4 regions of the Pseudodesulfovibrio nedwellii genome follow, and region 3 is predicted to be linked to each of the others. Evidence: predicted binding sites of a transcription regulator. Region 3 holds the regulator's gene; each other region holds the start of a gene.
The links. The regulator sigma-54, encoded in region 3, starts transcription at its own class of promoters, with help from an activator protein. The targets are predictions, from matches to a motif close to CTGGCACGGNNNNTGCTT.
Positions count from the first base shown of each region.

Region 1: the regulator sigma-54 is predicted to act here: its motif matches at 5,629-5,646, upstream of SYK_RS00555 (glycyl radical protein).
Region 2: the regulator sigma-54 is predicted to act here: its motif matches at 4,803-4,820, upstream of nifJ (pyruvate:ferredoxin (flavodoxin) oxidoreductase).
Region 4: the regulator sigma-54 is predicted to act here: its motif matches at 6,778-6,795, upstream of SYK_RS14940 (Flp family type IVb pilin).

Region 1 is NZ_AP026709.1:122,760-130,442, reverse strand. It holds gene SYK_RS00585 (CobW family GTP-binding protein) at 1-149, shown strand, start outside; gene SYK_RS00580 (APC family permease) at 271-1,794, opposite strand; gene SYK_RS00575 (hypothetical protein) at 1,829-1,966, shown strand; gene SYK_RS00570 (DUF4125 family protein) at 2,542-3,129, shown strand; gene SYK_RS00565 (sulfite exporter TauE/SafE family protein) at 3,122-3,856, shown strand; gene SYK_RS00560 (sigma-54 interaction domain-containing protein) at 3,924-5,420, opposite strand; gene SYK_RS00555 (glycyl radical protein) at 5,723-7,683, shown strand, end outside.
Region 2 is NZ_AP026709.1:1,215,508-1,223,190, reverse strand. It holds gene SYK_RS05925 (L-lactate permease) at 1-1,017, opposite strand, end outside; gene nifJ (pyruvate:ferredoxin (flavodoxin) oxidoreductase) at 1,130-4,720, opposite strand; gene SYK_RS05915 (DNA-3-methyladenine glycosylase I) at 5,083-5,640, opposite strand; gene SYK_RS05910 (sigma-54-dependent transcriptional regulator) at 5,650-7,092, opposite strand; gene SYK_RS05905 (hybrid sensor histidine kinase/response regulator) at 7,096-7,683, opposite strand, start outside.
Region 3 is NZ_AP026709.1:687,245-694,927, reverse strand. It holds gene SYK_RS03350 (KdsC family phosphatase) at 1-235, shown strand, start outside; gene lptC (LPS export ABC transporter periplasmic protein LptC) at 232-852, shown strand; gene lptA (lipopolysaccharide transport periplasmic protein LptA) at 860-1,729, shown strand; gene lptB (LPS export ABC transporter ATP-binding protein) at 1,730-2,455, shown strand; gene rpoN (RNA polymerase factor sigma-54) at 2,694-4,103, shown strand; gene hpf (ribosome hibernation-promoting factor, HPF/YfiA family) at 4,139-4,681, shown strand; gene SYK_RS03320 (PTS sugar transporter subunit IIA) at 4,684-5,133, shown strand; gene rapZ (RNase adapter RapZ) at 5,152-6,033, shown strand; gene SYK_RS03310 (PTS sugar transporter subunit IIA) at 6,037-6,474, shown strand; gene SYK_RS03305 (PTS sugar transporter subunit IIB) at 6,484-6,948, shown strand; gene SYK_RS03300 (PTS sugar transporter subunit IIC) at 6,968-7,642, shown strand.
Region 4 is NZ_AP026709.1:3,204,541-3,212,223, reverse strand. It holds gene SYK_RS14975 (type II secretion system F family protein) at 1-509, opposite strand, end outside; gene SYK_RS14970 (TadA family conjugal transfer-associated ATPase) at 513-1,916, opposite strand; gene SYK_RS14965 (CpaE/TadZ family protein) at 1,913-3,097, opposite strand; gene SYK_RS14960 (hypothetical protein) at 3,275-3,556, opposite strand; gene SYK_RS14955 (type II and III secretion system protein family protein) at 3,575-4,987, opposite strand; gene cpaB (Flp pilus assembly protein CpaB) at 4,997-5,815, opposite strand; gene SYK_RS14945 (A24 family peptidase) at 5,828-6,376, opposite strand; gene SYK_RS14940 (Flp family type IVb pilin) at 6,521-6,700, opposite strand; gene SYK_RS14935 (sigma-54-dependent transcriptional regulator) at 7,165-7,683, opposite strand, start outside.

The sequences.
Region 1 (7,683 bases), 560 kb from region 3:
ATGCAGAAGAACCGGAAATATTCCAATACGTCCCGGGGTCGCACACTCTGACTCCCGCCGATCAAACGCTGGATGAGTGCTTTCTCGTCATCATCGGCCAAAACTCTCCTAGCATTGCTGAACATTTTCAAGCGGCCATTACCGGTTAGCACCTCTCAACCCCATACCATAACCGGTCTTCTCCATTGAAAAGCCCCTGTCTGCATATTGCAGACAGGGGCAAAAGGAGAATCCGTACTCACAGTATTCTCTGTCGGACAAAAACCTTGGCTATTCAGCCGAGGAACTCTGTGTTTGCTCCTGCAGCACGGGCTGCGGTTCACGAGATTTGAAAAACACAGGGATATCTCGGCGACCAAGAATCTGCGCCCGCAAATCCGCTTCAGGCAGCTTTGCCCATGCGCTCTTGTTGGAGAAGTAGAAGAAAAAGCCCATGCCAACCCATGCCACCAGGCACCAGCGGGAAGCCACACCAATGGAGGCCGGAGAACCGGGGACAAGCAGCAGGACAATGCACATCACAGCAGTCAATGTACCCACAACGCAGCAGAACATGCGGGTGGCTCTGTCTGTCACCTCAGGACTACCAAGCAAGACACGACGAGCAGCAAGACAAGTGAAAAGGTAACCAATACCCGTCCCCACAGAACTCATGTCAACGATCCAAACAACGACAGCACGACCGGCAAAGGGCGTCAGCAAGACAATGACGATGGTAAACAGAATGGCCTTGTAGGGTGAACGGTACTTGGGATGAATTTCACCGAACCAAGAAGGCAGGATTCCACCACGAGCCATGCTGAGCAACAGCCGGGAGGTAGCAATATAAAAACCGTTGATACCGGTGCAAACAGCGCCCATGACAGCACAGGCCAACACGATGGCACCGAACTTTCCGAAGGCCATGGTGGCCGCTTCACCCGTTGCCCATGCGGTGCCACCACTTGCACGAAGGGCATCCATCTTTGCGAGCATTTCCGGGTACGGCAAAACGATTGCAACGGAAAGCGTCACAAGGCTGTAGAGAACGACACCACACAAAATGGCAATGATCATAATATTACGGGCACGTGCAGGATCAAAAGAAAATTCCTCAGCCGCCTGCGGTACTGTATCAAACCCCACAAAAAGAAAGGGAGAAATAGCAAAAATAACCAGCACACAAGAAAGGACAGAGCGGTGTTCTGCAAACAAGGGAACAAGATTGCTCATGCTGGCGGTTTCCAATGAAGCCGCACCAGAAAACAGACTAATGATACCAACGGTAAGCAGGAAAGCGAGAACGACCTGCAACTTACCAGCAAAACTGATACCTCGATAATTCAGCCAACCAAACAGCAAGGTCGCGCCAGACATGAGGAGGGCCTCACCCGTATAAACTTCCCATCCGGCAATGGAATATAACGCGCCAAATTCAAAAACGCCTGGGAAAAGAAAACGAAAAATAAGTGCGAGCGCGGCAATATCAATACCAATAATGGCTATATATCCGAGCACGAGTGCCCAACCACAAATAAATGCCGCAGTCGGACCGAATCCGACATAGGCATACGCAAAAGCGCCACCCGCAACCGGGGCATACTTGATCATATAACTATAGCAGACCGCGACAAAGCACAGTAAACAGGCACCTACCAAAAAACCAATCAAGGTTCCCATTGGACCGGCTTGAGGCAAAAACATATCGCCGGGTAACACAAAGCAACCCCAGCCGACTATCGATCCAAGCGCCAACGCCCAGACTTGAGCCGGGGAAAGCGATTTTTCCAATTTCAAATGTTTATCTTGAGACATGTCAACTCTCTTCAATTTAAGGAGTTCTTTGTGGATGCCTGTATCAATCATCAAATCAATACAGACAGGCATTCAGAGCGGTACTGCCAACACACTTCTCGATGCTGGCAACGCCTCTGCCATGAGACGTAAGGACAAATACGTCCAGCCACTTGGCGACCATGAACTCTGAAAATCCAGAGCGAACCCCATGGTCTTTGTGTCATTGCAGAGGGGCGAACAGGTCCTCCGCGTTTTCAATATCTTCAGGTAAAAGCAAATTTGTAAATTGCTTGCTGTGTATAAGCAAAGACAATGCCACTACGTGAAATTCTTCACCATCTATCTAGACACCTAAAAATATTAACTATTTCGCAGCACACGCCTAAGTACTCCTCATCGAAAATAAAAAAAAATATCTTTTTGAAAAAAAATCTTTTCTTTTCCGAAATATTTTTCCACACACCTACCAGCAAAAAAATGAAATTGAAAAGATCACATACAATAAAAAAAATATTGTATCTTTCATTAATTTCAGTATGTTAAAGATTTTCAATAAAACTCCAACGACACGGAAGATCAAAAAACAAAAACGGCATCAGCTTTGCACAACGATGCTCGTTCTTTTTTTCATAAAGCCGCAAAGAGATTTTCTCTCCTTGCCACATCGCACTTGCGTTAAATCGAAACACAACACACAGACAGCAAACAGACCAACGCCCCCGCACACAATCATGCTCATATAACTTCGGGGAATAAGGAAAAACGATGTCAGAAAATACTCACGAAAACCTCATTAATGAAATCATAGACCTCGAATTGTACATGTTCCTTGCGGTAAAAAATCAAGGTGGCACTTCTATGTGCCAAGAGCGGCCTGAATCATTTCGCATCATGCGTGAAATCACTCACGGAGTTCTTTCGGAAGACTTTCTCCGCTCCTACCGCAACGACTTGCAACGGGCGAAAGAATATGGACGCAACTTCATGACCGAAAAATATGCGCTGATGGACCAATTGATTCCGTCCATCAGCACAGACCCACGCATCAAGGAAATCGTCGCTGTAGAAAGCACATGGCGCAAAGAAGTCGCACAAAAATTTCCCCAAACAATCCACCCCGACGGCCATGAGAGCTTTTGTCGTTATCTCGGCTGTGAGCTTGAGACTTACTCCACTTCGACCATGAATGCGTATGAAATCTGCGTGAAAAACGCCCAAAAGGAAAAACAAAATCTGGTTCAGGAACGCTATGAGCTCCTGATGGTCAAACTGGGACACGGCTCGCTAATAAACTGTGAATCGAACCTGACCGCACACCATTCACACGCGATAGGGAAACCGTCAGATGCCTGATCCAATATACATCATGGTTTTCTGTGCATGGTTTGTCGGTGGCTTTGTTTCCGGCGTCAGTGGCATCGGTGGAGCCATGGTCGCAGTCCCTGTGGCCGCCATGTTCATACCCATGCATGACCTCATCCCGCTCAGTTGTATCCTGAATGTCATCATGGATGGCTGCATAGCATGCATGCATTTCCGCCATTGCCGTGTATCAGCTCTATGGCCCATGCTCGTCGGGTCCATTCCCGGAGCCATTATTGGGCTGTTCATCCTTCAATTTGTCTCAGGTGCCATCTTACAGGGAGCCGTCGGCGCTTTGCTCCTCTACTATGTTTATTGGCAACAAACATTCCATGTAAAAAAAATCCATAAGGAATCATGGGGACGAGGTGGAGCGGCTGGATTCGGAGCAGGTTTATTGGGAACAGCCATTTCATTCGATGGCCCGCCCATTGGAGCGTATGGACTATATGTCAACTGGAAACCTCGGGTCTTTCTGGGAACCCTTGGCGTATTCTTCGTCATCAGAGGCACCATGACCTGCGCTCTACAAGCTTCAGCCGACTTGTATACACCGGCATTACTCGACTATGTCATGTATGGAGTTCCAGCCACCATCTTGGGAACATTCTGCGCATTCCCTGTTGTGAAACATATCAATGTCGAGACATTCAGGCGCGTTCTCATGGCCGTCATTGTACTGGCAGGCGTTGTCTGTTTGGGACGTTCATTGCTGTAAAAAGACATACGTGAGTAGCGGGAGGCTTATACCTCCCCTGCTCGCATGCCGTTGTCCCACTTTCCGCCTAATCCTCTTCTTCAATATTGAGCTGCTTTATCTTGTACCGTAAACCAGCACCTGTGATCTCCATAATCCGTGCGGCCTTGGCCACATTACCGCCTGTTACCCGCAACACATTACGGATACATTCTGCCTCATACTCTTGCACACACCCCTTGAGTGGAATCACACTACTCCTTTTAACGGCATGATAATCATAAAAAGCCTTCTCCACCGACTGCTTCACCCCAGATTCAGAGAGCAAAGGCTCGGTAATTCGCGGTGCGGCTGCATTTCTGCAAGCATCTCGAAAATGACGCGGGAGGCACCCCCAATCGATTGAAAGACGATCTCCAATCAAAGCGAGACTTCCCTCAATAACATGCAGCAACTCGCGGATATTTCCCGGCCATTCATAATCGCTAAACATACGAAGAACATCTTCATCAATGCTGATCGCTCTCATTCCCTTTCGCTGTTCGGAACGGTCAATGAAGGTTCGCGCCAACAACGGAATATCCTGCTTACGTTGACTCAAGGACGGCACGGCAAGCCCCACGACAGCAAGGCGATAAAACAAATCTCGCCGCAATATATTCTGCTCCACGGCGTAGAGAGGATCGACGTTCAAAATACTAATAACTCGCACGTCCACTGGTATTTCTGTACGCGACCCAAGCCGACGCACACGTTTTTCCTGGAGCACTCGAAGGAGTTTGGCTTGCAATCCCATGGGCATGGAATTCAACTCATCAAGAAGCAATGTTCCGCCATCGGCTTCTTCAAAAAGCCCCGGCTTGTCAGCAGCATCAGTATATGCGCCCTTGGCCGTGCCAAAAAGAATACCCTCCAACAAATTTTCAGGGATGGCAGCACAGTTCACCGGGACAAGAGAATGGTCGCACCGATCACTCGCGGCATGAATAGCCTGGGCAAACAATTCCTTACCCGTGCCACTTTCTCCCCAAATCATCACTGGAGACGGCGCCAGTGCTGCCGTCCGTGCTTCGTTCAGCACTTCAATCAGGGCATCATCTTTCCCGACCAAACTGTCGAATGTATAATATTCATAAGAGCTTCGCCCAGGAACAATCGCCTTGGCAGGACGCCTTTGTCTCTTCACCAGTGACGTCGTGCCGGTCCAAATAGTAAAGGCAATGACGCCATCCTTTTTTCCGTTATCAAACAGCGGAAAGAAATCAGAAACCGTGCTGGCAAGATAATTATTTGTCGTCTTGTAAAAATAACTCTTCTTGAGAAGCGGTCGCCCCTTCTGTAGACATTCCATGGTGGGAATACACTCCAACTCGTGTGGCACATAAAGACTTGTTATGTGTTGCCCAACCACAGGTATCCGTCCAAAACCGTCCACCTGACTCTGAATGGGATTCATGTATTCGCAAATGCCATTGGCATCTACAACGGCGACCCCAAGTCCCATATCATCCCAGATGGCTTTCATGGAAGGTGTCAAAACGCTTTCACGACTGACATTAAGGAACTTTTTTTCGTCAAAATACATATCTCACGACCTCTTCAGATTTAGTGTGGGCAATGGAAATATAAATATTAACAACTGCGCTTCCGCGACTCCAATGAAAAATTTTTATTAAAAAGGAAAGTTTTTTTTACAAAAAAAAACTTTTTTCACTATCTCAAAAAAGACTTAAAATAAGAATAAACTTTATTATAATAAATATTTAAATACAAATTAAAAGACAAATCACCACATGGCACACCTCCTGCTAGTGACAAAAAGAACAAGCGAACGAACACCGCTTTCAATTTTCTTCAGGGAAAATCTTACACAAACAGGAGATATCAATGACCAATCTTTCCATGATAAAAGATTCAGAATCCTCTGCTACCCCCTCCATGGGATATGGCATCGACTGGAACACCGCTGAAGACCGTGTCAAAGAACTCAAAAACTTCCTGATGAACGCTCCGCAGGTAATGGACCCTGAACGTCTGCAATTCCTGAATGAAGTTTATAAAGAATATCAGGGAGAATCCACTTTCTATATCCGCGCAAAATTATTTGAACGCGTTCTGACCAAAAAGAACATCTTCCTCGACGGCAACCCCATCGTTGGTACACTGACTGGCGTGCGAGCCGGTGTATATGCATACCCCGAATGGAACGTTTCCTGGATCAAAGAAGAAATGCAGATGGCCAAAATGGCTTCTCTTGGCGAAATGAAGATTCCCGCCGAGACACAGGAACTGCTGGAAAAGACCTACAAACTGTGGAAAGGCCGCACCTGCATCGATCTGAACAACAAATTGTTCAAAGAAAAGTACGGCATCAACCCCAAGCCGTACGCCAAAGCTGGCATGTACTATGAAAATGTCAGTGTCGCGAGTGGTTCCGGTATCGCCGACTACCCCATGGCTCTGAACAAGGGTTTGCGCTGGCTCATTGATGATGTAAAAAAGCGCTTTGAAGACTGCCCCACAACATTGGAAAACAAGGAAAAGCACGACCTGTATCGGTCAATGCTCGTCACCTTGGAAGCTGTCATCGCCCACTCTCACCGCTATGCAGACCTCGCCGAAAAGACCGCTGCCGATGAAAGCGATCCCAAGACCAAAAAAGAGCTGTTGGAAATCGCTGAGATTTGCCGCCGCGTCCCAGAATTCCCGGCCCGCAACTTCCGCGAGGCCATCCAATCCTTCTGGTTCATCCATCTGGCCATTGAAATCGAACAGATGGCATGCGCAACGTCCCCCGGTCGTTACGGTCAGTACATGTACCCCTTCTTCAAAAAAGACATCGACGAAGGCAACCTCACACGTGAGCAGGTCTCCACTCTGCTCAAATTCCAATGGATCAAGCACCTTGAACTGGCTGAATATCAGGGCAATTCATACGCTCTCACCCTTTCCGGCCACACAGGACAGAGCATCACCATCGGTGGTGTGGATGCCGACGGCAACGATGCCAGCACCGAGCTGGAAGAAATGTTGCTCGATACTCAGGTCAAAATGAAGAACATTCAGCCCACGCTGACCCTGCTCTATCATCCCAAGATGAAAGACTCCTACCTGAAGAAAGTTGTAGAGTGCATCCGCGGCGGTTCCGGCCAGCCCCAGATTTTGAACAACAACGTGGTTATTCAGCGTAACCTCTCCCGCTTCGGTCAATACGAAGGCGGCATCTCTCTGGAAGACGCCAGAAACTGCGGTAACTATGGTTGTGTCTCCACAGGTATCTGCGGAAAGGGCAGCTTCATCACTCAGGAAGACCAGCCCTGCCTCGCAAAAATCGTCGAAGTCATGCTGAACAACGGTAAATGCCCTGTCACCAAAAAGAAAGTTGGTGTTGAGACCGGCGATCCCGCCGAATTCACATCCTTTGACGAGGTGTACGATGCCTACAAGAAACAGCTCGACCATCTCTTCAACATCTCTCGGAAGCACTCTGATCTGAGCCAAATGGCCAGACTTCAGGTCGTTCCGAGCGTCTTCCGCTCCGCCATGTACGACGGCTGCATCGAAAAGGGTGTCTGCGAAGAAGCCGGCGGTACCCGTTTCCCGCAGGTCAATCCCATCATGACTGCTGGTATTGATGCCGCGAACTCCCTGCTCGCCATTAAGCATCTTGTCTTCGATACGAAGAAATTGACCATGCAAGAGATGCTTGACGCCATTAAATCAAACTTCGAAGGCTGCGAAGACATCCGCAAGATGTGTTTTGAAGCACCCAAGCATGGCAACGACCAACCAGAAGTAGAAGGCTTTGTGCAGCAGTACTACAAAGATGTTGATGCTATCCACCATGC
Region 2 (7,683 bases), 530 kb from region 3:
ACGGGTGACAACGAGGATTGCGCCGATGAGGATGTAAGGCAACCATGCCTTGAACTGGCTCATGTGTGGCTTGAACTCGGTGGAACCACCGGAAACGGAACCGGTCCATTCCGGGTCCCACTTGTCAGAAGGACCGAAGTCCCAGGTTGTTTTGGGGACACAGAAACCGGCTTTGGCACCAGCAATGATGATACCGAGACCAACAAGGCCACCGATCAGGGACGGGAATTCAGGACCGACGTTCCATGCGAAGAACAGGTAAGGCACGGTGAAGGCAACGGCTGCGAACATGCAGAATTTCCATGCGGCCAAACCGGGCTTCCAGCTCCGTTCGGGACCGAAATAACGGGTCACGAAACCGAGCATAAAGACAGGCAGGATGAAGATCATGCCGAGGTGCATGAGGGTCGCCCATTGGCCGACGAGTGCGATGAAGTCGCCCTGGTTGGCAAAGTTGACGCCTGGGGCTCCGGTGGCCACTGCATCGGCAACGCCGGGAGCAAGATATTTCAGGCCAAGGATGACAGGAGTACCGACTGCACCAAAGGTGACAGGGAAGGAGTTGAAAACTAAACAGACAATTGCTGCGGCCAGAGGCGGGAAGCCCAAGGAGAGCAACAGCGGAGCGGCCAGAGCTGCGGGGGTACCGAAGCCGGCTGCACCTTCAAGGAAGGCTGCGAACATGTAACCAATGATAATGGCCTGGATACGGCGGTCAGGCGAGATGTTCTGCATCCCGTACTGAATGGTTTCCATGCCGCCCGACTGCTGAAGCGTCCGTAAGATCAAAATGGCACCGAAGACGATAATTAGGATGCCGATTGCCGTCACAAACCCCTGAAGAGTTAGTGCGGCAACGTATTTCATGGGGAGACCCCAGACAATGACAGCCCCGGCGGCTGCGGTGAGCCATGCCAGAGGCATGGCTTTGGTGGCAGGCCAACGCAGGCCGACCATGAGAACGAGTGCAACCAGAATAGGCAGCAGTGCGATTAATGCAAGCACTTCCAATGACATTATGAATTCCTCCTAAAGCGTGAGAGGGGTCCCTCACCGTGTTGAAACAAATACGCGGGGCGGATTAGGCTAAGCCTCCGCAACAACTCCGCCCCGCGTAAACATCTATTGTCTATCTGCCGTCATCACAGGGTTCCCCAGAACCCGGGCTTTCAGCAGAAATACCGGCGTCACACGTTGTTCCGTCTTCTTCCTCAACCTTGCTGAAGTCAGCGTCGGCCAGGTGAGTCAGGATTGTGTAGCGGTCGGCATAGTCTTTCTCGATTTGTGCACGGAATGCCTTTGACAGTTCCGGGTGGAAGCGTTCCAGCATGGCGTAGCGGTTTTCGCCGGACATGAATTCCTGCAAGGAACCGTCGGGAGCCTTGGACTCCAGTATGAACGGATTCTTGTTTTCGGAAACCAGTTCGGGGTTGTAGCGATAGAGCGGCCAGTAACCGGAATCTACGGCCAACTTTTGTTCGAGCTGGGTTTTGCCCATGCCCTTCTTGATGCCCTGGTTGATGCAGGGGGCGTAACAGATGATTAGGGACGGTCCGTTGTAGGCTTCGGCCTCACGGAATGCCTTCATCATCTGCTGTTTGTCAGCTCCCATGGCGACCGAAGCGACGTAAACGTAGCCGTAAGTCATTGCCATGCGACCGAGGTCTTTTTTGCCAGTGCCTTTACCGGCAGCGGCAAACTTGGCGATGGATCCGAGCGGGGTTGCCTTGGAGGACTGTCCGCCGGTGTTGGAGTAAACTTCAGTATCCATGACAAGGATGTTGACGTCCTTGCCGGAAGCTATGACGTGGTCAACGCCGCCGAAGCCGATGTCGTAGGCCCAACCGTCACCACCGAAGATCCAGACGGATTTCTTGGTGAACAGGTCGGCGTCTGCGGCGATGGACTTCAGGGTCTCGTCAGTAGAGTCTTTCAGAGCGGCCTTGAGGACGTCGCCTGCTTCAGTGGAAGCGGTTGCGTCGTCTTTGGCTGCGAGCCATGCTTCGATGGCGGTTTTGGCATCGCCGGAAGTGGTCTCAACAGCGGCTTCGCATTTGGCGATCAGTGTTTCGCGGCGGTTATTGACACCCATTTCGATGCCGAAACCGAATTCAGCTGCGTCTTCGAACAGGGAGTTGCCCCATGCCGGGCCGTGGCCTTCAGCATTGGTGCAGTATGGTGTGGACGGCGCGGATGCACCCCAGATGGAGGAGCAACCCGTGGCGTTGGCGATGATCATGCGTTCGCCGAAGAGCTGGGTTAGCACCTTGACGTACGGGGTTTCGCCGCAACCAGCACATGCACCGGAGAATTCCATGAGGGACTGACGGAACTGGCTGCCCTTGACGGAGTCGCGTTTGAAGGCTTCCTTGAAGGACAAGGTCTCGGCGAAGTCCCAGTTGGGGACCTGCTCGTCAAGCTGGGTGGCGATGGGCTTCATGACCAGCGCCTTATCCTTGGCAGGGCAGATGTCGGCGCAGTTGCCGCAACCCAGGCAGTCCTGAGCAGCGACCTGCAAGCGGTACTGCATGCCTTTCACGTCTTTGCCCTTGGCATCGATGGTGCCGAAGCCCGCCGGAGCGTTCGTCATTTCAGCATCATCGGCAATGACCGGGCGCAAAGCGGAGTGCGGGCAAACGAATGCACATTGGTTACACTGAATGCAGTTGTCAGCGATCCATTCGGGGACGTTGATGGCAACGCCACGTTTTTCGTATTTGGCGGTGGACAGCGGCATGGTTCCGTCAACGGAGAAGGCGGAAACCGGCAGGTCGTCACCTTTCTGGGCCAGAACCGGACGCATGACGTTTTTCACGTAATCGGGTTCGTTGACTTCGATTGCGGCGTCGTCAGACAGGTCAGCCCACGCTGTGGGAACCGGTATCTCGACGATGGCGTCGATAGCGTTGTCCACGGCTGCGTTGTTCATGTTGACGATCTTGTCGCCTTTTTTGCCGTAGGCGGTTTTGATACCGTCCTTGAGCAGCTTCACGGCTTCGGCGAAGTCGATGACGTCGGCGAGCTTGAAGAAGGCGGTCTGCATGATCATGTTGATGCGTCCGCCGAGGCCGACTTCACCAGCGATCTTGACTGCGTCGACCGTGTAGAATTTTAAGTTTTTCTGAGCAATGGTGCGGCGCATTTCTGCGGGCAGTTCCTTGTCCATGTCTTCGGCGGTCCAAGCACAGTTCAGCACGAAGGTGCCGCCGTCCTTGATTCCGTCCAATACATCATAAAGGTGGACATAGCTCGGATTGTGACAGGCGATGTAATCGGCTGCGGTCACCAGATAGGTGGACTGGATGGGCGCGTTACCGAAACGCAGATGGGAAATGGTGATGCCGCCAGACTTTTTGGAGTCATAGGCGAAGTATCCCTGTGCGTACATATCGGTATTGTCACCGATGATTTTGATTGCCTGCTTGTTGGCTCCGACGGTTCCGTCAGAACCGAGGCCCCAGAATTTGCACTGCACAGTGCCTTTCGGGGTGGTGTCCAGGGCCTCGGTCGTGACAAGGGAGGCAAGGGTGACGTCGTCTTTAATGCCCACGATAAAGTGGGCTTTGGGGGTGGACTCAGTCAGGTTGTCGAAAATAGCTTTGACCATGGCAGGAGTGAACTCCTTGGAACCGAGGCCGTAACGACCAGCAGTAACCACAGGACCTTCGCCTTTTTCCAGGAAGACAGTACAGATGTCCTGGTAAAGGGGGTCGCCCAGTGCGCCGGGTTCTTTGGTACGGTCCAGAACGGACACGACTTTGGCAGTCTCGGGCAACACGGTCAGGAAGTGTTTGGCGGAGAAGGGACGGTACAAGCGGACTTTGATCAGGCCAACTTTTTCGCCCTCGGCAACCAGATGGTTGACCACTTCTTCGATAGTTTCACAGGAAGAGCCCATGGCGATGACGACACGTTCTGCATCAGGAGCACCGACGTAATCAAAGGGCTTGTAGTCGCGACCGGTCAGGGCGGAGACTTTGTTCATGTATTCTTCTACGATCTCGGGGATGACATCATAGTAGTTGTTGGATGCCTCACGACCCTGGAAGTAGATGTCCGGGTTCTGGGCGGTGCCGCGAACGTCTGGGTGTTCCGGGTTCATGGAGCGGGCGCGGAATTCGGCGACCTTGTCCATGTTCAGCAGCGGTTTCATATCGTCGTAGTCAATGACTTCGATTTTCTGAATTTCATGGGAAGTGCGGAAACCGTCGAAGAAGGACAGGAAGGGCACGGACGATTCAATGGTGGCCAGATGGGATACCAATGAAAGGTCCATGACTTCCTGCACGCTCGCTGCAGCAAGCATGGCGAAACCAGTCTGGCGACAAGCCATGACATCCTGGTGGTCGCCAAAGATTGAGAGGGCATGCGCAGCGAGAGCGCGTGCAGAAACATGGAAAACGCTGGGGAGAAGTTCGCCAGCGATCTTATACATATTAGGGATCATGAGCAGGAGGCCCTGCGAGGCTGTGAACGTGGTGGTCAGTGCGCCACCGGCCAGGGAGCCGTGAACAGCGCCTGCGGCACCGGCTTCGGACTGAAGCTGACGGACTTCCACAGTCTGTCCGAAAATATTCTTGCGACCTTGCGCGGCCCATTCGTCGGCGATTTCACCCATGGTGGACGAAGGAGTGATGGGATAAATGGCGGCGGTCTCACTCATTGCGTAGGCCACCCAGGCGGCGGCGGTGTTGCCATCCATTGTTTTCATCTTGGACATAGAGTTTTTCTCCTCTTGATACAGAACTTTTTGATTTTGTTGTTCCGCTCATGGCGGACGCGATGTCTTGAAGTAACTCCTTACTCAACATCCGTGCCAATTAGGCAGAACCGCCTTTTATCACATAAAAACAACATGTTAAGAATTTTCCGTTGTTTTTGAATATGAGAAGCTTTTTGATATCAGTCCGAAAAATAGGACAGGTGAACAGGAAAAAGCGGAGTTGTTTACTTGAAAATACAGGAATTGCGGGGGTTGGACATGATAATGTGGACTGCATGAAAAAAAGGACAAGTCTGAATTTTCAGACTTGTCCTTTAATCAATAATTCTCAGGGGGAGGATGCGAGAAAGGGGGCTCAGTTATTTTATTGTGGCCCAGGCAGGATTTTTATTGAGTATTTTTTGATACGTGGGGCAAGATTCAATGTGTGCACCGTGTAGATAACCGCTACTCATCAAGAATTCATTGACAATTTCTCCACCAACGAATTTGAAATGCTTTTTGAATAATTTGACCCATTCTTCTTTACTGAGTGGGTGATGTGTGTCCAGCCAGCCTTTGAAGGAGCCATATTCCTTTTTTAAAATAAGAATAGCTTTTGCGTTGTGAATGGCAGCACCGATTTTCAAACGGTTGCGAATGATTCCGGCATCGCTGAGCAGACGCGATCTGTCTTCATCTTCATAATTGGCGATAGTTTCGATATCGTACTGGTCATACGCTTTTAGAAAATTTTCCTGTTTATTGAGAATGGTACGCCAACTCAGTCCGGCTTGATTGATCTCCAGGATAAGCCTTCCGAACAGTTCGTTGTCATCCTCAATGGGAAAACCGTATTGAGTGTCGTGATATATTTTGTCCACATCAGTTTTGTCGAAAGTCCAACATGCTTCACAATATGAGTTGAATTTAGCCATGGATATTTCCTAGAGTGAAAGGCCGTACTTTTTAAGCAGGCTGTAGAAATGAGATCGAGACAGTTTGGATGTGATAAGTATTTTTGCAAGGTCTCCGTCACATTGTCGAATGAGTTCGCCTAGATAAATCTTTTCTGCCATGCCTTTGAAGTCTCTGAGAGTGGGCAATTCCTGATCGAAAATATCTTCAAATATGTCTTGTCCGATTTTTCGGACTGGCTCGGCTACTGTGGTGTCTGTTTTGTCGGATACGACTTCAGTTCCGGTCATGCGTTCGATTTGTGCCTTGGCCATCTTGATGCGGAGTTCACGAGGCAGATGCATGGCGTAGAGCGTTTTTTCATCACCGGACGCGACTACGGCTCGTTCTAGTGTATTGAATAATTCCCGTACGTTACCCGGCCAATTGTAGCTTGCCAAAGCCGGGTGAAAATCAGATCCGAGCGTTTTTGACTCCATACCGTACTGCTTGCAGAGTTGTTGAACACGGAAAATGCTGAGGGCGCGGATGTCTTCAGGGCGGTTCATGAGTGGTGGCAGATGAATGTGCATGGTTTTGAGTCTGTAGAGCAGATCTGAGCGAAATTCGCCTTTGTCGACCATGTCATCAAGATTGCGATTTGTTGCAGCCACCAGTCTGAAATTACTGGTTTGTTCCCGTGTATCGCCCACAGGGCGGAAAGTTCGTTCCTGAAGGACTCTGAGAAAAGCTTTTTGCATGGAAAGTGGCATTTCTCCCACTTCATCAAGGAAAAGCGTGCCATTGTCAGCCAGTTTGATTAAGCCTATACGATCTTTTTGCGCCCCGGTGAAAGCGCCTTTTCGATGCCCGTATAGTGTTGATTCTAATAGGGATTCCGTCAGTCCTGCGCAGTCTACAACGACAAAATTCCCGGATTTTCGTTTTGAATTTTCATGGATTGTCGCTGCGAACAACTCCTTGCCCGTGCCGGTTTGTCCGGTAATAAGGGCATTGGAATCAGATCGGGCCGCTTGTGATAAAAGGTTGAAGCTCGCTTTAATGCTTGGGCTTTCGCCAACAACACCGGTCAGATCCAGAGAACCAATACTGTTGGCTCCGCCTTTTTTCTCATGATATTTCAGAGCGCGACCAAGGGTGAGGGATATTTCACGGATGCTGGACGGTTTGAGTAGATAATCCCATGCTCCGCCTTTGATAGCCAGTTCGGCTCCATCAGGATCGCCCTTGCCGGTCAAGATGATGACTTCGGGCGGATTGGGCAGGGCCATAATGTCAGGCAATATGTTCAGCCCGTTGCCGTCGGGCAAACTGACATCAAGGAATATCACGTCGAATTCGCTTTTACTTGCCAGACGCATGCCTTCATCCATGGTGTGCGCCGAAGCACATTCATGCGAGAGCCTGGTTATCAGGCTTTCCATGGTCTCACAGATTTCGAAGTCATCATCGATAATCAGAATCCGGGCCACTTGTTACTCTCCCTCGGTCATTGTCAATACGCTATTGATGGCTTGGGACAAATCTTTTTTGTCGTACGGTTTGATAACCACCCGTTGGATATTCGGCAAGTGGGCAGCTGCAGTTGCCGCATCTTCACGGCCGGAAACGAGAATAATGGGCAGATTTGGTTCAATGTCAGCGAGTTGTGCGGCCAATTGTGTGCCGCTGACATCCGGCATGTCGTAATCCGTGATGACCAGATCAAAAGAGTTCGGACCGTTGGAGACCATGGCAGCAGCGGCTTCAGCGTTATCCAGAGCAACGACCCTGCATCCCATTGTTTCCAGCAGGCGTGGAGTAGTATGCAGTTGGTCATGGTCGTCTTCAACAAAAAGAATATGGGCGCCGACCGAAGAACTTGTGTTGGCAGCTGGTCCTTTAAGAGCTTGGTTTTCTTCGCATTTTGGCAAGTAGATAAAAAAGGCAGTGCCACCGCCTCGGCGTGGGGTGACTTGAAGTCCGCCTTTATGGCTTCGAACAATACCATGTACAACCGCCAGTCCTAGTCCGGTTCCTTCAGTTTTGTCCTTGGTGGAGAAAAATGGGTCAAAAATTTTATC
Region 3 (7,683 bases):
CGTTGGTGTATCTTTGTCTGAAGCCGCGTTTATGGGCGACGATTGGATTGATCTTGGTGTTATGAATGTGGCCGGATTAGCCATGAGTGTCCCCAATGGTGTGCCCGAAGTCATAGAGGCAGCAGACTGGATTTCCACTCGCAAGGGTGGGGACGGAGCCGTCAGAGAAGCCATCGCGTTTATCCTTGAAGCTCGTGGGCTCAAAGATAAAGCTTTAAAGCAGTGGGCAGAATGATGAAAAGGCGTCCGGCGCTGATGCTTGTTCTCATATTTGCCGTAGGTCTCGTTGTCGGGATTACGGTCAATTCTGTGTTCTTTGCTGATCCGATCATTGAACCGGATTCAACACAAAAGAGTAGTTCCAAATCGCGAAAACGTTTGCTTGAAGAAGCTGATGTTACAGCCGAGGATATTGAGCTCGTACAGGGCAAACAGGGTAACCTGTCATGGAAATTACTTGCAAAAACAGCAAAATACAATCAAGAACAAGGGCTTATCGGTGTTGAACGCCCTCAATTGACGGCTTATTTCGGTGAAGATCGTAAGGAAGTGTATGTCCGGGCAGACCGTGGCGAGGTTGATCAGGCCAATGATAACCTGACAATGTACGACGGCGTATCTGGTCGATTTGGTGACCTTGCCCTTGATGCCCAACAACTTGATTATGTTGGGGCGATTGATAAAGTATATCTCAAGGGCGGTGTGACTGTACGTCGTTCTGATATGACCATACAGGCCAAAGCGATAGAGATTGATCTTGTGACCCGTCAACTCGTGGCTGCCGGAGGTGTAACAGCATTGCTGGCCCCCGAGGGACTTAAAAAGAATCCATTGAATGAAGACGAGGAGTGAGTCTTTCATGAAGAATATATATGCGCTGACGACCTTGCTTCTGTTGGTCGTGTTAACTCTCCCTTCCGTGGTTATGGCCGAGGAATGGGGTGAAATTCGTGAGGCAACCGTTAATCTCAATGTTCGAGAGCGTCCTGACAAAGAGAGCGAACATATTCTCACCCTGGCAAAAGGCCAGCGGGTCAAGGTTGATTTTATCAAGAATGGGTGGGCAACAATTTTTAATCTGACAGAAGCCGATCGAGACCAGAGCAAGGCTATAGGCTATGCCAATGTGAAGTATCTCGAGTTGGTTGTCGTTCCCACTCCTGAACCTGTTTTAGTCCCTCCTGAAAAGACTTCGGTTCAGCCTGAGGCTGTTGCGAACGCCAAAAGTGGCGATGGTGAAGTCAAAGCGTCAGCGGCTGTTGCCCCTAAGGATGATCCTGCCAAAATCGGCATAGATCCGAGCCGAATGCCAGTAAAAATTTCGTCTGATCGTATGACATATGATGAATCCGGCAAGGTTGTTTCCTTTGTTGGGAATGTTGTCGCCGAACACGGTCAGTTAACTTTGTGGGCCAACAACTTGTCAGCGTATCTTTCTTCCAAGAGCGGTAAAAAGTTTACGGCAGACAGCGTTGACCGCATCATTGCGGAAGGGGATGTCAAAGCCCAAAAGGGGACAGCAGAAGGCACCTGTGGCAAACTGACATATTTTGTGAATGATCAGTTGTTACAAATGGAACAGAATCCATTGCTGCAAGATGGCCCCAATAGTTTGACCGGAGAAATTATCAAGTTCAACATCAAGGACAATCGTTCCGAAGTGGTGGGCGGAAAAGGCCAACGTGTCAAAGCGATTTTTATGACTCCCGGCAACATGAAGGTGCAATAAATGGCAGAAGGACTGCGAGCAGCAAACCTATCCAAACGATACGGCCAGAAAGAGGTCGTGCATGGCATCAGTCTGGAATTAAATCCCAAGGAAGTTGTCGGGCTGCTTGGCCCTAACGGTGCGGGCAAGACCACAACCTTTTATATGCTCGTCGGCATTGTCGAGCCAAATACTGGGAATGTGGCTTTGGATGGAGTAGATTTGACAGAAAAACCGCTTCATGAACGAGCTCGCATGGGAGTCAGCTATTTGCCGCAAGAGAGTTCCATTTTCCGAAAGCTGACAGTACGCCAGAATCTTGAAATCATTCTTGAGCAAACGTCCATGTCTACAAAACAGCAGAATGCTCGTGCTGATGAATTGATGGAAATGTTCACCATTACCAAGCTCGCAGATCAGGCTGCCATGTATCTGTCTGGTGGAGAACGACGGCGTCTTGAAATAGCCCGTGCGCTTATACTTGATCCTCAATTTATTCTTTTGGATGAACCCTTTGCCGGTATTGATCCTATTGCTGTTATCGACATTCAGGAGATCATTTCCGTGCTGAAAAGCATGGGGATTGGTATTTTGATTTCAGACCATAATGTTCGAGAAACACTCAATATTTGTGACAGAGCGTACCTCGTTTACGAAGGCAATGTCATTCTTGAGGGTTCCCCCGAAGAAATCGTTCAGAACAGTCGTGCCCGTCAAATTTATCTGGGTGAAGATTTCCGACTGTAAGTACTAATTACTTAACTTTCATGCATTCGCGATTTACAGGGTTCCTAAAGGTTGGTACACTTTTTTCATGCGACTTTCACAGTGCTATATCGTTAATAGTAACGGCATGTTATAACAATGTCCTTGCTTCGTTATCGCAGGTGTGACATACTCAAAACAGAATTATAAAGGTATGGCCGGAAAAGAATTCAAACCGGTAGTGTGAACGAGATCATATTAGCCTTTCGAGATATACATTATGGGATTGGAACTCAGACAACAACTCAAGCTTTCTCAACAACTGGTTATGACTCCACAGTTGCAGCAGGCAATAAAACTGCTGCAACTTTCACGTCTTGAGTTGCTTGAAACTGTTCAGCAAGAACTTATGGAAAATCCTTTTCTTGAAGAAAAGGAAACAGAAGCAGATGTTTCTGAACCTGCCGAAGTCCTTACTGAATCTCAAGCTGAGGAAGAACTGGTCCGCAATGCCGATTGGGAAAATTATCTCGGCGAATTTTCAAGCACTTCAAAGCAGGCGACCGGACGAGATTCAGAAATCCCGGAAGAGGGCATGTCCTTTGAGGCCCGCCTTGCTTCCAAGCCATCCCTTGAAGGGCACATCAATTGGCAGATGCGTCTTTCCAATTTTTCCGAACTCGAAATTGCTATTGGTGAAATAGTTCTCGGAAATGTTGATTCAAATGGGTATTTGCAAGCTTCTATCGAAGAGCTTCAATCAATGGTTCAGGCTTCGGATGCAGAAATTGAATCCACTATTAAGCGTATTCAGCGCCTCGATCCGGTAGGAATCGCCGCACGAGATCCACAAGAATGTTTGCTCGTTCAGATGGACGTTCTTGGCTATGATGATCCTATTCTTGTTTCATTAGTTACCGATCATCTGGAAGATCTGGAAAAGAATCGGTACAAGCCATTGGCCCGCAAGTTTAAGATTTCTATGGAAGAGCTCAAAGAATATCTGGACATGATGCAGACTCTTGATCCCATGCCCGGGACAAATTTTTCAAGTACTGAGCCTCATTACGTCAGTCCGGATGTCTTCGTTTATAAATATGGTGAAGATTTTGTCATCATCCTTAATGAAGATGGGTTACCTCGTTTGCAGATGAATGCTTTTTATATGGACTCCATGAAAGGTGCTGCCAATAAGGAAAAAGAATATTTTCAGGAAAAGATGCGATCTGCCGCATGGCTTATGAAAAGTCTGTACCAGCGTCAGAGAACATTGTATAAAGTAGTTGAGAGTATTGTCGGCTTTCAGAGAAACTTTTTTGAAGAAGGTGTGACAAAGCTCAAACCCCTGATCCTCAAGGAGGTAGCCGAGGACATTGAGATGCATGAATCCACGGTGAGCCGTATTACAACCAGTAAATATGTCTCAACTCCACATGGTATTTTTGAATTGAAGTTTTTCTTCAACTCAGCCTTGGATTTGAACGATGGTTCGCAGGTGGGTTCAGAGAGCGTCAAAGCGCTCATCAAGAGAATGATTGCAGATGAAGACACGAAAAAACCGCTCAGTGATGAACGGATAGGCGAAATACTTCAAGATGAACTTGATGTGAATATCGCTCGACGTACTGTCGCAAAATACCGTTCCGCCATGGGTATCCCGTCTTCATCAAAACGCAAGCAGTATTTTTAATCCTGTTTGCCGCACTCACAACCAGGAGGCAACGTATGAACATTAGCTTCACTTTCAAGAACTTTGAGCCGTCCGATCATCTCAAGGGATACGCTAAGAAGCGTTTTGAAAAAGTAGCAAGATACGTTTCCGATTCGGAGGCCGATCTCCAGGTAAATCTGTTGGTCGACAAATTTCGCCATAAGGCGGACGTTCTTTTGAATTCGGATCGCATTCACATATCGGCCTATGAGGCTTCTGAAGATATGTATTCCACCATTGATATGGTGCTGGACAAGCTGGAAGCCCAGTTGCGCAAAATGCGTGAGAAAATGAAGAGCCGTTCAAAGCAGGGGCGTGGCAACAAGATGGTACAGATGAATGTATTATCCTATGAAGATCTGCCCAGTGAATCTGAGCCCACTATAGTTGGCACTGATGAGTATGTACCGAAACCAATGTCCGTTGATGAAGCTGCCATGCAGCTTGATTCTCTTGAGAATGAATTCTTGGTGTTCCGTAACGCCGAAACCGAAGGCGTTAATGTTATCTATAAAAGAAAAAATGGCGATTACGGCCTGATTGATCCTGGATACTAAAAATGAAACTTGGTGATTACCTGGCGAAGGACTTTGTCCTTCCCGAACTTCTGTCCGAAAACAAATCGGACACACTGAAAGAACTTATCGCCCCGTTAGGGGTTAAATATCCAGAGATGGACACGGACCTCGCGGTCCGTGTCCTTCTCGACCGTGAACAACTGGGAACCACCGGAATTGGTGACGGCATAGCTATCCCTCACGGTAAATTGGAGAATCTGGAAAAGGTTATTGTTCTCGTGGGTCGAAGTTTTAAGGGGATCGAATTTGATGCCCTTGACCAAAAGCCTTGCTTCATCTTTTTTCTCGTGCTGGCACCGGAGCAGGCGGCTGGGTTGCATTTGCGTATATTGGCCCAAATTTCCCGATTGTTGAAAGATAAAACCTTTCGTCAATCCTTACTTGAAGCTGACGGTTCCGAGGAGTTGTGGGGGCTTCTCAAAAGTGTATAATAATTTGAGGATATTTCTGTGACGCCTTCCAATTCTTTTCCCGTAGTCATTGTGACCGGGCTTTCCGGTTCTGGAAAAAGCACAGCCCTCAATGTTTTTGAGGATCTGGGTTTTTTCTGTATTGACGGCTTGCCTTCTGAGATGTCGCCTAAAATTGCGGACCTTATTTTAAAATTTGATTCCCAATATCGAGGGCTGGCCCTTGGCATGGATTTGCGGCAACTCGAATTTGTGGATGGTTGGGGGCAGGCTTTACGGGATTTTCATGAATTAGGAATTACCCCTCAGGTTTTATTTCTTGAAGCACGGATGAATGAACTTGTCCGGCGTTATGCCACAACTCGTCGGCCACATCCTCTGGAAAGCAAGAACCTTGGCCTGGAACAGGCGCTTGAACAGGAAAAGGAACTCCTAGATCCTGTCCGAAACGGTGCCGCTTTGGTGCTTGATACAACAAATTATTCTATCCACGATCTTCGACGCGTAATTCAGACCAAATGGTCTGCCATTGAAGAAGTAGGCCGTGGCATGCGAGTACATCTCATTTCGTTTGGCTTCAAATACGGTGTCCCGTCAGAAGCTGATTTAGTTTTTGATCTACGATTTTTGCCTAATCCTTATTTTGACGAAAAACTCAGGTCACTTTCCGGTATGGATGAATCCATTGCCCAGTATGTTCTTGGCAGTGGTGTTGGCAATGAATTTGAAAGACGTTTCCTCGACTTTTTGAGCTACATGCTCCCTTTGTACGCCGATGAAGGGCGATACCGGATTACCTTGGCACTTGGGTGTACTGGTGGCCGGCATCGGTCGGTTTCAGTGGGAGAGTCCGTACTGGCGACCCTGAAGAAAAAAGGGTATACTGTTTCGATTGAACATCGACATATGGAACTTGGATAAAGAATGGCTTTAAAGTCTGATAAAAAAGATGCAATGGTTGGCATCGTCTTGGTAACCCACGGTACGTTCGGGGATACTTTGCTTGATGCGGCAAAAATGGTCATGGGCAAACAAGAGAATTGTTTGGCTGTGGGGATTGATGTCGATAAAAGTGTGGATGAAACCATGGAGGCCGTCAGAAAGGCTATACAGACCGTGGAAAACGGAAAGGGCGTTGTCGCTCTTACGGATCTGTTTGGTGGTTCACCCACCACTATGAGTCTTTCTCTTATGAAATCTGAGAATCTTGAAGTCATTACAGGCGTCAATCTGCCAATGTTGGTAGCAACCCTGCAATCGCGCAAAATGAATTTGAATGCTCTGGCCGAAAAGGCGAAAACTGCAGGACGGCAGGGCATCAAGGTCGCGGGCGCAATGCTTCGAAAAAAAACGAAGAAATAGGGTGATGCCGTGATTCTTGTTCGTATTGACAACCGCTTGATTCACGGCCAGATTATTGAGACATGGCTTCCCTATACGAGTGCGAATCAGATCATTGTCGCCAATGATGAATTATCACACGATATTCTACAGCAAGAAATAATGTCGCTAGCCATTCCGCAAACTGTGGACAGTTCTTTTGTCAGTGTGGATGCTCTCCACGATGCCATCAATCAAATTGGATCCAACGGAGAACATATTATTGTTCTTTTCTCTAATTGTGCAGATGCAAAAAGAGCTTATGAAGCCGGATTTGATTTTGACATGCTGAATATAGGCAACGTCCATTATAGCCCTGGTAAAAAACAAATTTCTCCAAGTGTCGCATTATCAGATGAGGACGAGAATTGTCTCAAACTTCTCAATCGAAAAGGTGTAAAACTTGATTTCAGGTGTGTTCCCAATGACCCGGTTCAGGTGAGGTTTGAGTCATGATTGTTCACAACCCATTTGTATGGTTTGCCATGGTCGCTTTTTTTTTGCCCTGTTTTCTCTGTTTAGGTATTCAATCAGTATAGGACTTCTTGAACGTCCACTCGTCATAGGCCTTTTTTGGGGGGCCTTTAGTGGCGATTATACAACCAGCCTTTACATCGCAATCTTTTTTGAGCTCCTGTGGCTCGATCTCATACCTGTCGGAACATTCATCCCGCCACATTTGACAGCTGCTACTTTTTCAGCACTTTCTCTGACAACATTTTTTGGTCTGGAGCATCCAGCTCGGATAATGGGCGTCCTTTTTGCCAGCATGCCACTCGCATGGCTTGGTGCCAGGGTTGAAATGATGATTCGTGATCAGGAGCAGGGGAGTTATAATCGATTGTTGAATTGGGCACGTAATCCTGAAACACACAATCTACCTGCAACATTGATTATGAAATCCATGGCACGTACTTTTGTCATGTCTGGTTTGTCCTTTTTTATCGCCATTCTTGTCATCAAACAATGTATGCAACTTATTTTTTCTGTATATCCAGGTTTTCTCACATCCATTGATATCACATGGGCACACTTGTGGGTTGCAGCCACTCTTGGTGGATTAATGGCTCTTCGAGTGAAACGGGCGTATGCCGTCTTGACTACTGGAATAAGTCTTTTTGTCCTTTTCTTAGTTTGGAGCCGTTTTTAGCTTGGCAGTCCGGGTAGGTTGTGATATTCGTCACATTCTAT
Region 4 (7,683 bases), 1.2 Mb from region 3:
CCGAAAGTATGTCCGGCCTTGAGCGCACGAGCCATGAGATCGAGAGCTTCTGGCAGTTGCTTCTGAAAACGATTCATGCGCTTTCTCTTCATGCCCTTCAGCCGCATGATCGGGAAATATCCAAGCAAAGAACCAGCTGCAATGCTGACCAACCATCTACCGGAGAAACTGCCAGCATAAACCCCGATCACAGCAAGCAAAGCGCAGACCAACAAATAAATACCAGCCGTTCCCTTTGCGTCCGCCTGATAAATGAGACTTTCGAGGCTGGACGCCCAACGCATCTTTTCGAGCAAACGGTTAAACCAGGGAACCTCACTCATGGCCGCTTCACGAAGGACCAGATCAATATTTTCTGCATTCGCATCGGTCAGGGCCAGAGCTTTGAGTCGGCTCTTAATCTTCTGATCAGCCTTGTCCGCCCCCGATTGCATGAGAGAACTTACACCCATGACAAGCAAAAAAATAATAAGTACGGCCACGCCGCTAATGATAAGAGTCAACTGCATGGTTTACTCCTTCCTCATGGGCTTGGGAGCCACATGGAACATATCCGTGGGGAAAGAAAATCCCATACGTTCCAGCTTGTCCGCAAACTTGGGACGAATACCGCGAGCAGTAAAACGCCCTTCCACCTTGCCATCCTTGCTGACGCCGGTCTGATCATAGGCGAAAATTTCCTGCATGGTGATCATTTCACCTTCCATGCCTGTGACCTCCTGAATGGAGATGACCTTTCTGGTACCGTCCACCAAACGAGTTGCCTGAATGATGACGTCGATGGCCGAAGAAATATACCGCTTCATTGATATAGGTGAAAGACTCAATCCGGCCATGGAAATCATGGTTTCCAGACGCATCAAGGCGTCACGCGGCGTATTGGCGTGAATAGTCGTCAGGGAGCCATCATGACCGGTGTTCATGGCTTGGAGCATATCCAAAGCCTCGGAGGAACGAACCTCACCTACGATGATGCGATCAGGGCGCATACGCAGACAGTTCTTGACCAAATCACGCATGGTGATTTCGCCCTTGCCTTCGATATTGGCCGGTCGGGTTTCCAGCCGGACGACATGAGCCTGCTTGAGTTGCAATTCTGCGGCGTCCTCAATGGTGACGACTCGTTCATCTTCGGGCACGTTACGTGACATGCAGTTGAGGAGCGTGGTCTTGCCGGAACCGGTACCGCCTGAAATAAGCACGTTAAGCTGGGCCTCGACTATGCCTTCCATGAGTTGAGCCATTTGCTGGGTCAGAGAGTTGAACCCGATCAAATCAGCAATTTCCAATGGATCCTTGGAAAACTTACGAATGGACAGCGAAGGGCCGTCGATAGCCAACGGCGGAATAACTGCGTTGACACGTGAGCCATCCAGCAGACGGGCGTCACACAAAGGTTGGGATTCATCAATACGGCGTCCTACCAAAGACACGATACGGTCAATAATCTTACGCAGGTGATCGTCATCCTTGAAGCGAGCCGGAGTCAGTTCCAACTTGCCCGAACGCTCAACATAAATCTGTTTGTAGCCGTTGACCAAAATATCGTTAACCGTAGGATCCTGAACAAAAGGCTCCAGAGGACCGAGACCAATAACCTCATCCTGAATTTCAGCCAGCATCCGCTTGCGTTCAGCCAGATTCAACGGCGCATTCTGAAATTCTTCCCAAAGCAACCCTTCGGTAACCTTGGCGATTTCCGACCGCATTTCCATTTCGCTCAGGGAATCCAACAACGACAGATCGATCATGTCGATAAGACGATCATGAATGCGAGTCTTGATATCAAAATAATGTTCCTGCGCCTCAGTTTTGGAAATAGACGAAGAGACAGCCTTACCGCGAGCCTTGCCTTTATCTACGACAACAGAGCCACGCTTGGCGGCATTTCTATTCAATCGATCTGCGAGGTTCATAAGGACGCTCCTGCAAGATGATCATCATCCTTGTTCTTCTTTTTAAAGAAAGAAGCGAACGGCAGAGAAAATCCTTTCTTGGCCTTCTTGGGTACGGGAACCAAAGTTGTCACCATGCCCTGAATGGCCTTGGTGGCAGGAGACTTGGGGTAAGCCAAAACCAGAGGTGTGCCTTGATTAATAGCAGACAAAGAGGAATCACTGTCTTCGGGAATCACCCAGACAATTTCGCGGTCCAACACTTCCATGGCTTCGCTCACACCAATGGTCGAGTTCTTTGCCACGCGATTGGCAACAAGCTTCATACGCCGTTCACTGTCCGGATCCTGACTACGAATGGAATCCATCAAACGAGAAGTCCGGGCGAGACACGGCAAGCTCAATTGCAAAGCGATGAGAATGGAATCGGCCTGTTCCACTTCCTTGGGAAGCACTTCGTCATGGGGATATGCAGTATCAACGATCACATGCTCATAATTACTACGAAGCTGCTCCAGAATAAGGAACAGAGAATGAGGATCAGGACGCTCAAAACCGGAAGGACCGGGCAATACGTGCAGGCCAGATTCATGTTCGGCCACCACGCTACGAAGGTAGATCCCATCCAGACGGGAAATGTCTTCGACCAATTCACCCCAAGTGTATTCATACTTCAGATCCAGAAAATACGGGGTCTCTCCACCAGGACGACGCAAATCGACAAGAATGGTGCTACCGGGATTACGCGCGTTCAAAATCGAGGCCAAATTCACAGCCAGAGACGTCACTCCCATGCCGGACTTACTGCCGAGCACTGTAAATATTTTGCCCTTCTCACCTTCATCTGCACCCAGGCTGGAACGCATGGCCGTCCGAATGATGGCAGCGCGAAAATCATTTTCATCCACCGGGTACTTTATGAATTCACGAATACCACTCCGCATGGCGCGGATAAGGATCTCTGGGTCAGCATTGTTACCGACCAGATAAACGTCCTCGGCCTGTCCGGTTTCAAGAGCCTGAATGACATGCGGCATGTCTTCTTCAACAGAGTCACCGGGTTCGTAAATGAGAACTCCCATTTCTTCGGCGTCGTCTTCAACAAGGCGAACCATGGGATTGCCAGCGATCATCTGCTCAAAGAGCTTACGCTGTTCCTTGTCGCTGATTGCCAACGAGATCGGTATAATTCTGCTATTCATGGTTCCCCCTCTCCCTAAAGTCCTCTTTAGGCTGTACAACGGTCTGAGCAAGCCGCCCGCCGTCTTCCCCGTACAACCACTAATTTTCAAACACTGTAAAATTCAGGATAAGAACACTCAACATCAGCACAAGGAGAACAAGCTCGGGCCAATACTCGAAGTGTCCTGAACCACGCATCAGTTCTGGACCTCGACGACGCCAAAAGTCGAACCAGATGCCCGCTCCTTCTTTTCCTTGGGACCAGCCTGATACTTTTCAGCAGCTTTGGCAGCATACTTGCCGTCGATTCCAACGACCGGTGCGTCGGAGCCAGCTTCAGGGTTGGCGGTCTGGCTCTTCAGAGCCATGTGGACAGAACTGCCAAAAGGCGGCGTGGTGTGGTCCACTTCATACATTGAACCGCAGCCGGCTTGGAGCATGATTCCCACGATGGCTAGATAAATCAGAAAATTCTGCATGATATCCTCCGCACGTTCCTATTGCGGCCAAGCGTGGCCGAACTCACCGTCAAATCCACTTTCAGGCCGGACGACTGTTCCAGGCTCCGCAGCACCAGAACTGGCTCCTGCAACCTTGGTCGTGTCTGACCCGCCCATTCCTTCCATGAGACCGAAAAGATAAAATTCACTATCGCTCGGCTCCTTGAACCCATCCGTGGGAAGGGTCTGAGAGGCCATGTCCACCGGCTTTGCCAAATGGGCTGTTACCAGAACCACCAACTCGGTTTTGTTGCTCGTGAAATCCTTGGAACTGAACAGCATGCCAAGCACCGGGACTTCACCCAGCCCAGGGAACTTATTTGAATTTTCCTTAAGGGAATCGCTAATCAAACCAGCGATAACAAAGGATTGGCCGTCTCCCAATTCCACCACGGTATTGGCGCGACGAGTGGATATTGTCGGGATTTCATATCCAGACACGGAAACGCTCTTGGAATAATCCAGTTCAGAGACTTCCGGGTTGACTTGTAAATTAATCAAACCGGAGCTCATGACCGTAGCCGTAAACTTGAGACCAATACCAAACGGTTTGTAATCAATGGCGACATTGCCCAAAGGTCCGGGCATGGGAATAGGGACTTCGCCGCCAACCAAAAATTCAGCAGACTCGCCCGACACACAGGTCAAATTCGGCTCAGCCAGCATTCGGACCAAACCATTGGCCTTAAGAGCGTCGATCATGCCAAAAATGGTTGTGCTCCCGGTGCGGTATGCTCCGTCGAATGTGATATTGTCAGTCAATTCGAAGACGCTATCTTCAGCGTTGAACTTCGTCAGATTATTAATAATGGAATAGATGGAAAAATTGGAACCGATAGCCGCAAAATTCACGCCCAGACGTTTGGTCACGGAACGGGACATTTCGGCCACACGAACTTCCAACATAACCTGTTGGATACCGTCCACAGTCAGTAGATTAACAACCTTGTCAGGAGCCGCAGCTTCGGCCAAAGCAAGGACGGACGACAAATTCGAAGTATTGGACACATGTCCGGCCAAAGTAACGGATTCGCCCGAAGTCAGGACCTTGATATTCTTTTCATTGGGCATAACCTCATGAATCATCCGCTTGAGATGTGTCATGTTCGGGGTCACTGTAACGTCGAACACATCCGCTACATTGCCGTTGGACCACAATGTCAGAGTCGTAGAACCAAGTTCATTACCGGTCAGATATATCTGCCGAGGGGAAAGGACCACTATGGAAACCAGAGTATCGGAAGCCAGTGAGACCCGACTCACCTTAAAATCGGTGTCGATGACAAGGGACTTGCCAAGCGTTAACTTAATCACGTCAGTTGTCTTGGCATGCATCGGTGAAGGAATAAACAACACCATAACATAGGCCAATACGACCAAGAGGTTTCGTATAGATTGGATACGTATCATGACGTCCCCCTAAAACTTAACCGACGAGCGCATGGCGCCGGTAATGACTTCGACCTTGTCGGTCTTCTTTCGTTTAATATGGCGAGTTGGCGCACTGGGACGCAGAGCTGCAAGAGTCTTGGGAATATTGGAACCGGTCGTTCGAACCATCTTTTCATCCTGCTCATTACGAAGAGCGAAATTCAAGGTGCCTTGAGTTGCAGCCAATGCCAGACGTTCGCTTTGCGGCGGGCTCAATTCCAAAGTGTAGACATCCACACTCGCGGCCTTACCTTCTTCGTCAGGCGGAGTCAGTTGTATGCCGGTGGCGATAACCTTGATATTTTCAAGCACGAGCTTGGTGACAGGAATTTCTTCTCGACCGACGACCAACGTGACGATGACGTCCACTTTATCGCCGGGACGAACGAACCCGGACAACCCCATAACCTCGTTACCCTTGACGCCCATGGCACGCATGCCAGGTTCAATAAGGGCACTGACACCACCGCCAATAACGGATTCATCAGCCAACCGCATGGTTGTTACGGCTTCATTAGCACCAACTGATTGATTGACTACACGACCAAGAAGCTGGCCGGGATCTGAAAATGCACCTGAAGGACGAGAATCCTTGGTGTACTTGCGAACTTCCATCATTTCTTCGGTCAGCTTGAGACCGCGATTAATATCCACCTTGGCCACGACCACAGGAACCGTTTCGGCAACCTGCTGAACAGGTCCTTTTCGAGTCACATTGCTAGACCACTGAAAGATCAGCACACCGGCTACGATTGCCAGAATCAATGACAAGGTAATTTGTATCAGGGCTCTCTTGGACTTACTCATGACGTCCCTCCTTTAATAACTGCCATGGACAGCACCGGTCTGCCATGCATGTAAAATCATGGCAGTTGCGGTGCCCACGGCAATGGCCACGCCGTAGCAAAGCCGAGGCAGGACCTTTTCTGTATTGGTAAGGGCAAAATTGAACTTTCGGGTCGCCACGAAGACAGAGAAGGTATTCACAAGATTGCCCATGACGGCCTTGAAGGCCTTTCTGTCAAAGGCAAGCACGCCGAGGCCATAAATGCCGCCAGCAATGCAGGTGAATAAAAAAGCAGTCAAGGTGCTGGAGAAACCGAGCCATGCTCCAACTCCAGCCATCAACTTCACATCACCCGCACCCATCACACCTAAAAAATATGGAAACGCCATGGCGATAAATCCGAGAGCGAATCCGCCTGCGGCGAACTGCAGCCCTTCGACCCCGCCGAACACGGTATGTGTGGCGAACCCGGCCAGAATGACCGGAAAGGTGAGCCAGTTATATATACGCTGGTTTTTGATGTCGGTGATGGTTGCAATGAGCAGTGCCACTGCGAGCACTATACTGATAAGTAAATTCATGGTTCCCCCGATGGTCTTCTGAGCCGATCTGGTTGTCTTCGCTTTCCCTCAAAGACAAAACCGGGGCTGGCGGGCCTTTCCCGCTAGCCCCGGTTCGGCTGCTCTGGCTGCTTCCGTTAAACGGTTAGCTGTTTCGACTAAATACTAGGGAGTTGCGGTAGCTGCACTCATCTGCCCGGTGATGTACTGGAAAGTCGAAACGACCTGGCCACCGAGAGAAGTAGTTGCACCAACGATACCGGCAGCGATAAGGGCGGCGATAAGGCCGTATTCAATAGCGGTTGCGCCTTCTTCGTCGAGGATAAGGTTCATAAGCTTGGTCATTGTCATTCTCCTTGGTTTGTTTCGTGAAAAATCGAAATTTGTTTTTTTGCTGTTAAGCACCAGCCACGATTTCGATAAAGCAACCCGTGTGCCATACAAAAAAAAACTTTATTTTTTAAAACTCAAGAGTTTAAAATATAAGGAGAAAAAAAAATATTCCATTCGTAAACATCTGTTTTAACTGCACCCCCCTTTTAGACGGATCTATTTTTTATAGATTCAAATAAAAACATATTCTCCTCTATTCTCATAAAATCCGCTTAAATTTCATAAGATTAACAGTGTCCATAAAAAATGGACTCACGTATAAAAATTCACATTCAAGACTCCAAACTCAAGAATTAGGTACTTTCACACCCAAATCTTGAGTTTATTAGTCCAGAATAACCACAAAAGATGGATACACCGACTCAGATGTCGGACAAAAAGGCAGGAGAAAGGAAGGGGAAAGGAAAGATCTGTGACTAATTTCTGAATAATATCGGGTTAATATCGTGCTTTTTCAATTTATTCCAAAGATTCTTCGCAGACACACCGAGTACACTTGCCGCTTCTGTCTGGGTTCCCCCGCACGCACGCAGGGCATTCTCAATAAGCACTTTTTCATAACCGATAAGTGCTTGCTTCAAAGGAATTCCTTCGCTCACGGGCAAATGCATGCCGACATCTGCCACAGGGGATGTATTGGTAAAGGCCTGATCAACCTCAGCGGGAGTAATAGTCGTGGATTTGCAAAAAATGGCAGCACGTTCCACAGCATTGGCGAACTGGCGCACATTACCCGGCCAATCGTAATTGAAGAATATCTCCATGGCCGCACTGGATACGGAACTGATGTCTGTACCAAGTCTTCGGTTCGCTCTATCCAAAAAGAATTCAGCTAATTGAGGAAGATCCGACTTGCGATCTCTCAACGGAGGCAACACGAGCGTTGCCACATTCAATCTATAATAGAGATCACTACGGAATTTACCCTCTTCAAC